2 regions of the Thermoanaerobacter brockii subsp. finnii Ako-1 genome follow, and region 1 is predicted to be linked to the other one. Evidence: a T-box and tRNA genes for the amino acid it is inferred to sense, from the RefSeq annotation. Region 1 holds a T-box; the other holds one or more tRNA genes.
The links. A T-box is a leader RNA that pairs with one kind of tRNA and senses whether it is charged. The one in region 1 lies ahead of ileS (isoleucine--tRNA ligase), so its partner is inferred to be a tRNA-Ile.
Positions count from the first base shown of each region.

Region 1 (7,447 bases):
ATACAGCAAAATAGCCCTGATGCAGATAAAATACAAAAAAGGATTGAAGACTTAAAAGCCAAAAAAGAAGAAATTTTAAGTAAAGGGCCAATAATACTTCAAAGAATTGAAAACTTAAAAGAGCAAAAAGAGTATTTAGAAAAGTATGTAGAAAAAAATGCGATTACTATAAATTCACCAGAGTCAGGAATTGTAAGTTACTATTTTGATGGCAGTGAAAGTATTCTAAATGAAAGAAATATGTTCAATTTAAATCCGACACAACTTGAAAATTTAAACTTTCAATCCAAAGAAATTAGTACAGAAGTAAAAGGAGATTACCCTTTTGTAAAAATAGTGGATAATTTGGAGTGGTATTTAGCGTTGGTTTTAAATGAAAAACAACAGGACTTATTAAAAGAAGGTAGTAATGTGAAAATTTTGATTGATAATTATAGTGGTGAATTGCGGGGAAAAGTTATAAAAACCTACAAAGGTGACGATAAATTATATATAGGAATAATTGAGATGATAGATGAATATCCCAACTTTTATAAAACTTCTAAAATAAATGTAAAAGTTAAAGTTAAAGAGTTCAATGGACTTAAAATACCTCTTTCTTCTATTGTGCAAAAAGAAGGAAAAGAAGGAGTTTTTGTAATAAAAAATGGCAAAGTTCCTACTTTTAAAGAAGTAGTAATAAAGGCTACAGATGGCAAATATGCAATTGTAGAAAGCGTTGATAAAACATCTGGATTAAAAATATATGACGAAATAGCGGTAAATGGAGAGGATTACTTGAGCAAATAAGGGGGGATAAATACGACTATATGTGAAAATATAAGAAAAATAAAGGAAAACATAAAAGAGCATGCGTTAAGGGTAAACAGAAATCCAGAGGAAATATTAATTGTGGCAGCTACTAAAACTTTCGGTGTAGAGACTATAAAAGAGGCTATTGCTTGTGGCATAACTGACATAGGTGAGAATAAGGTTCAAGAGTTAAATGAAAAATATCCTTATTTAAAAAATGAGGTAAAATTTCACTTTATAGGACATTTACAGACAAACAAAGTGAAATACATTATTGACAAAGTTAAGTTGATACATTCTTTAGATAGTATTAAACTGGCAGAAGAAATAGACAAAAGGGCTAAACAAAAGAGTCTCATAATAGATTGTTTGGTGGAAATCAATATTGGTGGAGAGGAAAGTAAATACGGAATTCCTCCTGAAGAAATGCATAATTTTGTTAAAGAAATGGAAAAATATGATAATATAAGAATTAGAGGGCTTATGGCAATAGCTCCTTACCTTCCACCAGAAGAGGTAAGGCCCTATTTTAGAAAGATGAAAGAATTATTTGAAGAGCTAAAAGAAATTAAGCAACATAATGTACAAGTAGAATTTTTGTCAATGGGTATGTCCAATGACTATTGGGTAGCAGTTGAAGAAGGGGCGAATATTGTTAGAATTGGCACTTCTATTTTTGGGCAAAGACAATATAATGTGGAGGGATAATTAATGTCTTCAAAAATGATTGATAAATTAATGAGTTTCTTTGGTATCGATGAGCCAGAAGAAGAGAAAGAAGAAGTAGACTCTTTACAACCTGTCATACCTTACGATAGAAAGCCTAAAATTGTCAATATTCATACACAGCCCCAAGTAAAAGTTTTGATTTTAAAGCCAGAAAAGTTTGAACAAGTGATGAATATATGTAATGAATTGAAAAATAAAAAACCGGTGATTGTAGATTTACAAAAGATGGACAAAAATGAAGCTCAAAGAGTAGTGGATTTTTTAAGCGGTGCAGCCTATGCTCTTAATGGAGAGATAAAGAAGATATCTGGCTATATATTTTTAGTTGCGCCTGAGAATTTTGATATTACAGGGGATATAAAAGATGAAGTAAATTCTTTATACAATCTAAATTGATAAGGAGGAAATGATTTTGCCTGTAAATTTTGCAATTTTAACAGCATTAGATTATTTTTTTGAAGTTATAAATTGGCTTATATTGATAAGGGTTATTTTATCTTTGCTACGAATGGAGAATATGTCAAATCCACTTTCTCGCTTTGTGATCGTAACGACAGAACCAATACTTGAGCCTTTTAGGGCATTACAATTTAGGTCTTCTATTGGAAGAAATTTAATGATAGATTTTTCGCCAGTTTTGGCGATTTTGGTGATTCAGTATTTAGTTCGTCCTTTAGTTTTTAAATTAGTATTATTACTGATGAGGTATATATGATGGACAAGGAATTTACTGTATCCCGATTTGAAGACATAATTAAAGGCGTTTTAAAATCTAAAAGAGTAAAATATACAGACTTTTTAAGCCTCTCTGAACAAAAAATTTTTGAAAAAACTATATTAAAGTATCGACAGCAAGATATAAACTATAATCTAGATGGAGGATATCCTTTAGCAGAAAGAAAGATAGCAATTATTTACCCCGATTTTTTACAGCCGGAAGATACCCCTATTTGCGCTGTAAGAATTGAAGGCAATTTTTCTAAGCTATCTCATAGAGATGTGTTGGGTTCACTTTTAGGGTTAGGGATAAAAAGACAAAAAATAGGCGATATAATTGTAAAAGAGGATAAATGTGACATATTGTTACATAAAGATGTGGAAAGTTATGTACTTATGAACCTTTTTAAAGTCGGGAAAGAGAAGGTAAGAGTTAATTCAATTGACTTGAAAGATGTGATAGAACCTGAAATAAAATATAAGGACATTTTTTCTACCGTAGCCTCACTACGGGTTGACAGTGTGGCAGCTGCAGGTTTTGGTATATCAAGGACGAAGGCTTCAGAACTTATAAAGTCCGGTCTTCTTCAAATAAATTGGGAGTATACAGAAGACCCTTCTTCAGAAGTAAAAGAGGGAGATGTAATTTCTTTACGTGGTTTTGGAAGAATTAGATTAGAAGAAGTGAGAGGTAATACAAAAAAAGGTCGCGTTTCTGTACATATTCTAAGGTTTATATAATGTTACAAAAGAAAAGGAGGTAATATTATGCTGACGCCTATGGATATACATAATAAAGAATTTAAGCGGTCTTTTAGGGGTTATAATGAAGAGGAAGTGGACGAGTTTTTGGATAAAATTATGGAAGACTATGAAATGTTATACAAAGAAAATGCGGAGTTAAAAGATAGAATTAATATAATGAATGAAAAACTTCAAAGTTACATAAATATGGAGAACACTTTAAACAATACTTTGATTGTTGCTCAAAATACTGCAGAGGAATTGAAAAGAAATGCAGAAAAAGAAGCACAACTTATCATACAAAATGCACAACAAAATGCAGAAAAAATATTAGAGAAGGCAAATCAAGAAGTTGTAAGAATAAGAATGGAGTTAGAAAGATATCGCAAGCAATTAAATGTTTTTAAAGCGAAATTTAAATCTCTTTTAGAAGCCCAGTTGGAATCAATACTTTCAATAGATGAGAAAGAATTGATTCCAGATGAGGATGAGGAGAAGGATGCAGAATAGATTAGGGGTTGTTGGAATATTGATTCAAAATAGAGAAAATGTGGCGGATAGGGTAAATCACATATTGAGTGAGTACGGCCACATTATTGTAGGAAGAATGGGTATACCCTATAAAGATAGGGGAGTATCGGTTATCGCTTTAATAGTTGATGGTACAACGGATGAAATAGGGGCTCTTACTGGTAAACTTGGAAGTCTTCCTGGTGTAAAAGTGAAATCTGCTCTGACTGCATGAGATATGCATACTATTGACGAAAAACTTGTGGTATTATATAATTGTGTAAAAAATATTGTTAAAAGCTATGATGAGGACGAGTAAGTAGAAGCGACTTCCAGAGAGTTGGCGGTAGGTGCGAGCCAATAAGTTCGTTTCTACTGAAAATCACCTCGGAGCTGCAGGCTGAACTACAGTAAGCTGTGCCGGGCTTCCCGTTATCTTAAATGAGAGATTAAGGCAAAGTTTTTCTTTGTCTTAATAAGTAGGGTGGTACCGCGAACTTCTCGTCCCTGACGAGAAGTTTTATTTTTAGTTTGAAAGATAATATTTGAAGAGGAGGTAATGTTCAGTGGATTACAACAAGACACTTAATTTGCCGAGGACAGATTTTCCTATGAAGGCTAATTTGCCAACACGAGAGCCAGAGATATTAAAAAGATGGGAAGAAATGGATATTTATCATAAAACATTGGAAAAAAATAAAGGCAAGGAAAAATATATTTTACACGATGGGCCGCCTTATGCTAATGGAGATATACACATTGGAACTGCTATGAATAAGGTATTAAAAGACATTATAGTGAAATACAAAACAATGAGGGGTTATGATGCTCCTTATGTGCCAGGATGGGATACACACGGTCTTCCTATTGAACAGCAAGCTATAAAAACTTTAGGTATAAAAAGGCATGAAGTAAGTCCTACAGAATTTAGAAAAGTGTGTAGGGATTTTGCTTTTTCTCAGATTGAAAAGCAAAAAGCTCAATTCAAAAGATTGGGAGTAAGGGGAGATTGGGATAATCCTTATCTTACCTTGAATCCGGAGTATGAAGCTAAACAGATAGAAGTATTTGGTGAAATGGCTAAGAAAGGCTATATCTATAAAGGTCTAAAGCCTGTATATTGGTGCCCCAGCTGTGAGACTGCTTTGGCAGAAGCAGAAATTGAATACTTTGATGAAACCTCTGATTCTATTTATGTAAAATTTAGAGTTAAAGATGATTTAGGGAAATTCAAGGGAATTGTTGAGAATCTTAATAATGTGTATTTTGTAATATGGACAACTACTACATGGACTATTCCGGCTAACCTTGCAATTGCTTTAAATCCAGAGTTTGATTATGCGCTTGCAAAGTTTGGAGACGAAGTATATATAATGGCAAAAGACATGTTAGATACTGTAAAGAAAGAAGCTAACCTTTCAGATTATGAAATAGTTGCTGTATTTAAAGGAAAAGATTTGGAGGGCATGAAGGCTACCCATCCTTTATATGACAGAGATTCTTTAATAATCTTGGGTGAGCATGTAACTTTAGAAGCTGGTACTGGATGTGTTCATACTGCTCCCGGCCATGGCGAAGAAGACTTTTTAGTTGGGCAAGAGTATGGGCTTGAGGTTTTAAATCCAATAGATGATAAGGGATATTTTACAGATAAAGCGCCAGGATATGCTGGTCTGTATTATGAAGAGGCTAACAAGGTCATAAAGGAAGACTTGAAAAAAGCTAATGCATTAGTGGCAGAAACCCGTATTACCCACTCATATCCTCACTGTTGGAGATGTAAAAGTCCAATAATATTTAGGGCGACAGAACAGTGGTTTGCTTCTGTGGAAGGATTTAGAGAAGAGGCACTAAAAGCTATTAAAGAAGTTAATTGGTATCCTTCATGGGGCGAAGAGCGCATAACTAACATGGTAAGAGATAGACGAGACTGGTGTATTTCAAGGCAAAGGGTATGGGGTGTGCCAATTCCTATATTCTACTGTGAAAAGTGTGGGAAACCGCTTATAAATGATGATACAATAAATGCAGTTAAAAAGATCTTCAGGCAAAAGGGTTCAGATGCATGGTTTGAAATGTCAGCTGAAGAGATATTGCCAAAAGGGATTACTTGCGAATGCGGTTCTACGAAGTTTAGGAAAGAGACAGATATAATGGATGTGTGGTTTGATTCAGGCTCCAGCCATGCAGCTGTGTTGCAAACTCATCCTGACCTAAAGTGGCCTGCAGAGCTTTATTTAGAAGGTTCAGACCAACACAGAGGATGGTTCCAGTCTTCCCTTTTGACATCTGTGGCAACACGTGGAAAAGCACCTTATAGAAACGTATTGACCCACGGGTTTGTTGTAGACGGTGAAGGAAGGAAAATGTCAAAATCTTTAGGGAATGGTATTGACCCAGCTGATGTAATTAAAGAATATGGAGCAGATATTTTGAGGCTTTGGACTGTTTCTGCTGACTTTACTTCAGATATGAGAATTTCACAAGAGATTTTAAAACAGATGACAGAAGCGTACAGAAAAATACGTAACACTAGTAAGTTCTTGTTAAGCAATCTTTATGACTTTGACCCTGATAAGGATATGCTCCCTTACGAAGAGCTTTTAGAGATAGATAAATGGGCTTTATTTAGGCTTAACAGAGTAGTTGAAGAGCTTACAGAGGCTTTTGATAAATATGAGTATTACGATTTTCTCCATCTGGTTCATACCTTCTGTGTAGTAGATATGAGTAGCCTTTACCTGGACATTTTAAAAGACAGATTGTATACTTATCCTGCTACTTCTAAAGAGAGAAGAGCGGCTCAAACGACACTTTACATTATTTTAGACACTCTTGTAAGGTTGATAGCACCAGTGCTTACATTTACTTCAGAAGAAATATGGTCATATATGAAGCACGACAGTCAAAATAATTTTGAAAGTGTTCAGTTAGCTGATTGGCCTCAAGTCCAAGAAAAATACAATAATCCTTATATAATAGAAAAATGGGAAAAACTTTTTGACATAAGAAAAGATATTTCTAAAGCTCTTGAAATAGCGAGAACTGACAAAAAGATAGGTCACTCTTTAGAGGCACAAGTGGATATATATCCATCTCAAGAGCTTTATGATTTCTTTAAAGGCTTTAATGACCTCGAATATGTGTTCATAGTTTCAAAAGTGGTACTTCACCAACCAGAAGAACCTGCTCCTCAAAATGCTTATGAAAGTGATGATTATAATTTGAAGATTGTGGTAACCCATGCACCGGGGGAAAAATGCGAACGCTGCTGGATGTACAGTGAAACAGTAGGAACTATAAAAGAGCATCCAACTATTTGCGCAAGATGTGCTTCTCACATTGAGCAGCAAACACAAGTTTAAAAAGGGGATTTTTCCCCTTTTTAAACATTATTTTTAGGAGGGATATTATGAATCTGCTTATAAAAAATGTAGCTTTGCTATCTATGAAAGAAGAACAGCCACTTATGGAAAACACCAATATCTATATTGAAGGCGACACGATAACTTACATAGGAGAAATTAATCCGGATATAAAAGTTGACAGAGTCATAGATGGAACAAAAAAAATTGCAACGCCGGGTCTTATAAATGCTCATACTCATTTGGGAATGTCTTTACTTAGGAATTATGCAGATGATGTGCCGTTATTTGATTGGTTGAGTAAACATATCTGGCCTGTTGAATCTAAACTTTCAGCAGAAGACGTTTACTGGGGTTCTTTATTGAGTATGATAGAGATGATTTATTCTGGTACTACTACTTTTTGCGATATGTATTTTTTTATGGATGAAGTAGCTAAAGCAACAGAAGAAGTAGGGATAAGAGGAGTGTTGACAAGGGGTATTATAGAAGAAAGTGACGCTGAAATAAATAAGGAAAAGTTAAGAGATACGCGAAAACTTTATAATACCTGGCATAATAAAGCGGATGGAAGAATCAAAGTAATGGTG
Region 1 covers NC_014964.1:911,797-919,243, forward strand. Annotated here, with positions in the region: gene THEBR_RS04435 (biotin/lipoyl attachment domain-containing protein) at 1-789, shown strand, start outside; gene THEBR_RS04440 (YggS family pyridoxal phosphate-dependent enzyme) at 796-1,500, shown strand; gene THEBR_RS04445 (cell division protein SepF) at 1,504-1,917, shown strand; gene THEBR_RS04450 (YggT family protein) at 1,934-2,236, shown strand; gene THEBR_RS04455 (YlmH family RNA-binding protein) at 2,233-2,979, shown strand; gene THEBR_RS04460 (DivIVA domain-containing protein) at 3,007-3,492, shown strand; gene THEBR_RS04465 (TM1266 family iron-only hydrogenase system putative regulator) at 3,482-3,727, shown strand; T-box leader at 3,786-4,004, shown strand; gene ileS (isoleucine--tRNA ligase) at 4,059-6,857, shown strand; gene THEBR_RS04475 (amidohydrolase) at 6,905-7,447, shown strand, end outside.

Region 2 (7,447 bases), 130 kb from region 1:
GCTCTCGAAGCCGTTGAGCAATTCTTTTATGAGCTCTGCGTTCAGAAAGAGCAGGTCGCAGGCCACAAAAAACCCGGCACAGTTCTCCATTTTCCTAAGGCCGGTATATATCCCCCAGCGGTCCAGTTACTGTAGGATAATTTTTAGCTACAACTCCTGAAATAAAAAAAGAAGCCATACAAAAAATAGAAAAATTTTTGGGCACCAAAACGGCACCAAAATAAAAATTCCGACATTAAATAGATGCGGAAAGCCTTCATATTATTGGTGGGGTTAACAGGGATCGAACCTGTGACCTCTACGATGTCAACGTAGCGCTCTGACCAGCTGAGCTATAACCCCACTTCTTGCTTTTTTATTATACAATTTTAATAAAAGGTTGTCAATATTTACGCTTTCTATATATAAGCTTTGAGCACCTTGCAATTGCCCTCTATTGTATAACTTGGAATAGAAGCAGGTATTAATACAGTTTCTCCTGCCTTTAATTCAACAGTACCTTCATAATAGTCAATTTTACAATTTCCTTCTACAGCTGTTAAAGTGTTAAATTTTCCTTCTGTATCTATTTTTACTTCTTCATATATTTCAATTATACTTACCTGAAAATATGGAGATTTAACAACATGAGATATGCGTCCGCCTTGTATTCCTTTAAATTCAGGTATTATTTTATCTGTTTTTAAATTAAAATTTATAACATCTAATGCTTTTTCTATATGTAACTCTCTCTTCCTCCCGAATTCATCTACTCTATTGTAATCATATACTCTATAGGTGAGGTCTGAATTTTGTTGAATTTCACAAATAAGTATGCCTTCACCTATAGCATGCACCATCCCTGAAGGTATGTAAACCACATCTCCTGGCTTTACTTCTATTTCTTTTAAACATTCTTCTAATCTTTCTTCCTCCAATAGCCTTTTAAATTCTTCTTTTGTAGTTCCTTCCTTTAAACCACATACAAGTTTAGCCCCTGGTTTTGCATCTATTATATACCACATCTCTGTTTTTCCAGAATCGCCATTTTCGTATTTAAAAGCATATTCATCATCTGGATGAACTTGGACAGAAAGTTTGTCTTGCGCATCAATTATTTTGATAAGCAAAGGAAATCTTTGATAATTTACCCCCTTGCCATATATATCCTCAGAAAATTTGTAAGTTATATCACTTAATTTTTGCCCGTCAAATTCTCCACCTTCAATTACACTGACAGCTGTTCTATTGTCAGATATTGTCCACAATTCTCCAATTTTTTTACCCTCGTGAATATCAAATCCAAATTTATCTCTTAATGCAGTACCTCCCCATATTCTCTCCATAAAAATAGGCTTAAATTTTAAAGGTTTCATCAACTATCAGCTCCTTTTTCGATTATTTTAAAAGAGGATAAACAAGGTTATCCTCTTTTAAAAAATTATTATTCAGCTATTTCTAGTGCAATTTTTACCATGTTCATAAAAGTCTTTTGCCTTTCTTCAGCTGTCGTTGCTTCTCCGGTAACCAAGCTATCGCTCACTGTCAATATTGTAAGAGCATCTACATTGTACTTAGCAGCCAAAGTATATAGTCCTGCCGTTTCCATTTCTACTGCCAAAACACCAAACTTCGCCCATAGTTTCCAACTGTCTGGGTCATCGTTATAAAAAGTATCGGTTGTAAGAATATTCCCTACTTTAGGTTGTATCCCTAACTCCATTGCTTTATCATAGGCTTTTTTTAATAATTTAAAACTTGCTGTAGGAGCATAATCCATACCATTAAATCTAATTTTATTTATTGCAGAGTCTGTCGAAGAACTCATGGCAATTACTATATCTCTAAGCTTGATATCTGGTTGTAAAGAGCCACAAGTACCTATCCTTATAAGATTTTTCACGTTGTAACTGTTTATAAGCTCATTTACATAAATAGACAAGGAAGGTACTCCCATCCCTGTTCCTTGAACTGACACTCTTTTCCCTTTATAATATCCTGTAAAACCATACATTCCTCTAACTTCATTGTAACATTTTGCATCTTCAAGAAAATTTTCTGCTATATATTTAGCTCTTAAAGGATCTCCTGGCAACAACACCGTTTGAGCGATTTCGTTTTCTTTAGCCCCAATATGTATGCTCATTTAAATCTCTCCTTCTATAATAGTTTTGCCCATATATAATATTAGCAAAAAACAACTTTTAAATCAAACAAAAATTTATGGATCAAACATTTTTTTAATTTTGTATAAAAAAAAATAAAAAATACCACAAAATTATGGTATTTTTAAACACATGTGAGCAAGTCTGTAAGCCGAGTTCTGTCGAGGATGGCCATCTATCTAGGGGGTCAGTTGCCTGACACCTCCAGCGGCATAACCCGAGGGAAACGGCGGGCCACCTACTCCCTCCTATTCGCCTTGCTCCGGGTGGGGTTTGCAGAGCAGACCAGTCGCCTGGTCCCTGGTGAGCTCTTACCTCACCTTTCCACCCTTACCCAGCACTCAGCAAGTTGAGTGCCAGGCGGTATATTTCTGTTGCACTTTCCTTGGAGTCGCCTCCACCGGGTATTACCCGGCACCCTGCCCTGTGGAGCTCGGACTTTCCTCGTGCGAAAATCGCACGCGGCCATCCGACTTACTCACATACGTTATTTCTTATATATCTTTCTAATATCAGGCGAGTATATATTATCATATATATCCGTTTTTGTCAACATAATTATAGATACATAAAAGGATCTTTTTGACTTTCACTAACTAATACTTCTATTTCGTTCCCCTGTTTCTGAGTTTCATCAATTATATATTCTGCAATAAACCTAACTGCAATATTCTCTGTAGCAAAATGTCCCGCATCAATTAAAGATAATCCGAGGTGCTGGGCTTCTACAGCATCGTGATAGCCAATATCTGCCGTTATCAACACATCTGCTCCTCTAGAAACAGCTTTGTGAATAAGACTTGCACCGCTTCCACCACACACAGCCACTTTTTTTATCTTTTTATTAGGGTCTCCTACCACTCTTAAATTATTGATTTTAAGTTTTGCTTTTACTTGTAGTGCCAATTCTTTTAAAGTTGTTTCTGAAATAGTTCCAATTCTTCCAAGCCCATATTCTTCTTTAAGATTTTCCAAAGGATATACATCATAGGCAACCTCTTCATAGGGATGAACATTTAGCATTGCATTTATTACTTTTTCTAAATATTTCTGAGGCACTACTGTTTCTATTTTTACTTCTTCCACTTTTTCTATCTTCCCTATTTCACCAATAAATGGATTCGTCCCCTCTAAAGGCTTATAAGTTCCAATGCCTTGGGTCTGAAAAGTAGAATTACTATAATTTCCAATAAAACCAGCTCCTGCATTGCACATAGCATTTTTTACAATCTCTTCATACCCTTGTGGCACATAAACTGCAATTTTTTTATATCCTTCGGAATAAGTGACATCCAAAACTTCCCTATCATATATTCCTAAGACGTTACACAAAATATCATTCATCCCATTTGGAGCTATATCAAAAGAGGTATGGGCTGCATAAAGCGAGATATCATTTTTAATAAGTTGTATTAACAATGAGCCCACTGGATTATCAGCTTTGACATTTTTTATTGGCTTAAAAATTAACGGATGATGAGTTACAATCATATCTACTTTTTTGTCAATTGCTTCTTTAACTACTTCAAAAGTGGCATCCAAAGCTACTAAAATTTTTGAGACATCTTTAGAACCATCTCCTACCAATAATCCTACGTTATCCCATTCTTCAGCGAATTTACGCGGCGCAAGCTTATCCATTATGGAAGCTATTACTTGGCATTTTAAGCCCATTTATCAACACCTCGAATTTCTTTACTTTTTCATCTAATTGCTTACGCTTTTCATTGGTCTTGGGAAGTTTATTTATGATTTTCTTCATTTTGTCGATTTTATACTGCAAGAATTCTTCTAATAGTGGATGCTTTTTTTGTATGAGTTTTTCCCCTACTTCATAATATATGTCATTTTTGACTTTTTGTCTACCATGTTCTGCTACTATTATTTCATAATATTTTTGATTTTCTTTAACTAATTCCTCATCACAAATTTTATATCCATTTTCTATTAAGTATTTCCTCAAATATGCAGAATCTTTCATAGGTTGAAGTATAAATTTCTTAATAGTTTTTGCAATATCTTTTCCTTCTTCTAATATTTTTGTAATTAAAATTCCTCCCATACCTGCAATAACAACTACGTCTACTTCCCCTGGCGATAAAACATTAAGACCATTCCCTAACCTTGTGTCTATCAAAGATTGCAAATTTCGCTTTTGAACTTCTTTTACAGCTTTATTTAATGAACCTTTATTTAAATCTGAAGCAACAACGTAGGTAGCTATTTTACTTTTGATAAGGTAAACAGGAATAAAACCATGGTCAGTACCTATATCTGCAACTTTTGACCCATGAGGAATATATTCAGCAATTTTCCCTAATCGCTCTGTAAGTTTCATGTAATCCTCCTAAAAGTATAAAAAAATAAAAAAGCATTTAAAGCTAAATGCTTTTTTTCTCTAAATGGTGGGCCTTCAGGGATTTGAACCCCGGACCAATCGGTTATGAGCCGACCGCTCTGCCAGCTGAGCTAAAGGCCCAAAAAGTGGCTCCTCAGGTAGGATTCGAACCTACAACCTACCGGTTAACAGCCGGTTGCTCTACCCTTGAGCTACTGAGGAATACAATAATAATTATACAGATTTTTGCCCTATTGTCAAGAAGCTTATTCAATCAAGGAAATCTTTTAATTTTTTGCTCCTGCTGGGATGCCTCAATTTTCTCAAAGCCTTTGCTTCAATTTGCCTTATGCGTTCTCTTGTAACATTAAACTCTTTTCCTACTTCCTCTAAAGTTCTTGCTCGACCGTCATCTAGGCCAAACCTAAGTCTTAGTACTTTCTCTTCCCTTGGCGTTAGGGTATCAAGAACATCCATCAACTGTTCTTTTAGCATTGTAAAAGCAGCAGCTTCTGCTGGAGCTGGTGCATCTTCATCGGGTATAAAATCGCCTAAGTGGCTGTCTTCCTCTTCCCCAATAGGAGTTTCTAAAGATACAGGTTCTTGTGCTATTTTCATTATCTCTCTTACTTTTTCTTCTGGCATCCCCATCTCTTTTGCCAACTCTTCAGGAGTGGGCTCACGACCTAATTCCTGCAGCAATTGCCTTTGGACTCTTATCAATTTATTGATAGTTTCTACCATGTGTACAGGGATTCTTATGGTTCTTGCTTGATCTGCAATAGCTCTTGTAATAGCCTGTCTTATCCACCATGTAGCGTAAGTACTAAATTTATAGCCTTTTCTATAGTCAAATTTTTCAACTGCTTTGAGTAACCCCAAATTTCCTTCTTGTATCAAATCTAAGAAAAGCATTCCTCTTCCTACGTATCTTTTGGCTATGCTTACAACCAATCTCAAATTAGCTTCTATAAGTCTTTTTTTAGCTTCTTCGTCTCCTTGTTCGATTCTTTTTGCCAATTCAATCTCTTCTTCAGGAGTGAGAAGGGGAATCTTGCCTATCTCCTTCAAATACATTCTAACAGGGTCATCTATACTGATTCCTTCAGGAAGAGAAAGGTCTAAATCTAAATCTTCTTCAGTTATTTCTTCCTGACGAGGTTCTTCCCCAACAATTTCAATTCCCATGTCTTCAAAAGCATCATATACTTTCTCAATTTGGTCAGGATTTAAATCAATATCTTCTAAAGAATCCATTATCTCATTGTAGGTGAGCATCCCAGTTTTTTTTCCTTTATTGATAAGTTCTGTAATGGCTTCTTTAGACAATTCTTCGTTGTTCATAGGTTTCCCCTCCCTATGGGTTTCTTTCTTTTTAGCCATTTTTTATCTTTAGCATCTCCTTTTCACAATTTTGTAATTCTATTAAAAGTTGCCTTTCTTTCTCTATATCCCCCAACATATGAGCTTCATTGATAGCTCTTTTAATCTTTTCTCTTTTAACTGCCAAACTGTTAATGAGAATCTTGTTTATAATATCATCAACAGCTTGTTCAGTAACATTTTCACTCTCATAAAAAGCTTTAATAATATCATTAAAATCAGATATGAGATTTTCCTCTTGTAATAAATAAACAATATCATTTATTTGAGTTTTTTTTCCATCCTCCAACCTTGACATTATTTCTCCAAAAATTGGCTTTAATTTAACATTCTCCAGCATATCGGCGGTAATTGTTTCTTTCACCCTTTTGTAAAGATTATTATCATACAGCAGCAATGCAATTAAGTACTTTTCTGGTGATATTTTACTACTACTGTATATATTATGCCTTATATTGCCAGCCATATACATATTTTTTTGATTTTTTTCAATTTCCCTATTGACAAAACGCGCAACCTCTGTTCTCACTGCATTCTCAGGTATTTGAGCAACTTTAGCAGCTGAAGAAATATAGACTTCCCTTTTCACTTCATCAGAAAGTTTTGCAATATCTTTTGCAATTTTTTTAACATATATTATTCTATCTTGAGGATTATCAAGGTCGAGATTTTTTCTAAATACCTTTGCTTTAAACTCAATTAAACTATCGGCATTTTCTATTAATTGATTAAATGCGTTTACTCCTTCTTTTTTTATAAACTCATCAGGGTCTTTCCCATAAGGAATAGTCAGTACTTTTATATTTAAATTCAATTCATCAAGAATGTCAAGTCCTCTTAATGCGGCACTAATACCAGCTTCATCCGCATCATAAGCAATTACAACATTTCCTTTATACCTTTTTATGAGTCTTGCTTGGTCCTCTGTCAAAGCGGTTCCTAAAGATGCTACAGCACAATCTATTCCGGCTTGATGTAAGGAAATAGCGTCCATGTATCCTTCTACAATTATAAATTTGTCTTGTTGAGTTTTTTTAGCAAAATTTATTGCAAATAGCGTTTTGCCTTTTTTAAAGACCTCTGTCTCCGGAGTGTTTAAGTATTTAGGCAAACTATCATCAATAGAACGGCCTCCAAAACCTATAACATTACCCTTTACATCTATAATAGGAAACATTACTCTATTTCTAAACCTGTCGTAATAGCGGTTATTTTTTTGAGACAAAAGTCCAGCCTTTACCAGAAAACTTTCTGTATAGCCTTTTTCTTTTAAAAAGTTTAAAAGTCCATTTCCATGAGGTGATGAATAGCCTATTCCAAACTTCTTTATCGTTGCTTCTGTCAAACCTCTTTTTCTTATATAGGTTAAAGCCTGTCTACCTTCTTCAGAAAAAAGCTTATTGTAAAAATACATAGTTGCTAATTTATTTACTTTATATATTTCGTCAATAAGTTTCTTTCTTTGGTACTCCCTTTCTGTAAGCACAGTTTCTTCAAGAGTTATTCCTACTCTATCTGCTAAAAATTCAATTGCTTCTTTAAAAGTCAAATTTTCAATATCCATTATAAAAGTAACAACATT
Region 2 covers NC_014964.1:782,867-790,313, reverse strand. Annotated here, with positions in the region: tRNA gene THEBR_RS03795 (tRNA-Val) at 266-342, opposite strand; gene THEBR_RS03790 (type I phosphomannose isomerase catalytic subunit) at 399-1,355, opposite strand; gene deoD (purine-nucleoside phosphorylase) at 1,424-2,125, opposite strand; RNA gene rnpB (RNase P RNA component class A) at 2,276-2,625, opposite strand; gene THEBR_RS03780 (Nif3-like dinuclear metal center hexameric protein) at 2,703-3,818, opposite strand; gene THEBR_RS03775 (tRNA (adenine(22)-N(1))-methyltransferase) at 3,778-4,482, opposite strand; tRNA gene THEBR_RS03770 (tRNA-Ile) at 4,548-4,623, opposite strand; tRNA gene THEBR_RS03765 (tRNA-Asn) at 4,630-4,704, opposite strand; gene rpoD (RNA polymerase sigma factor RpoD) at 4,753-5,826, opposite strand; gene dnaG (DNA primase) at 5,858-7,447, opposite strand, start outside.
Region 2: it encodes a tRNA-Ile, which carries the amino acid that the T-box ahead of ileS (isoleucine--tRNA ligase) is inferred to sense. The anticodon was not compared.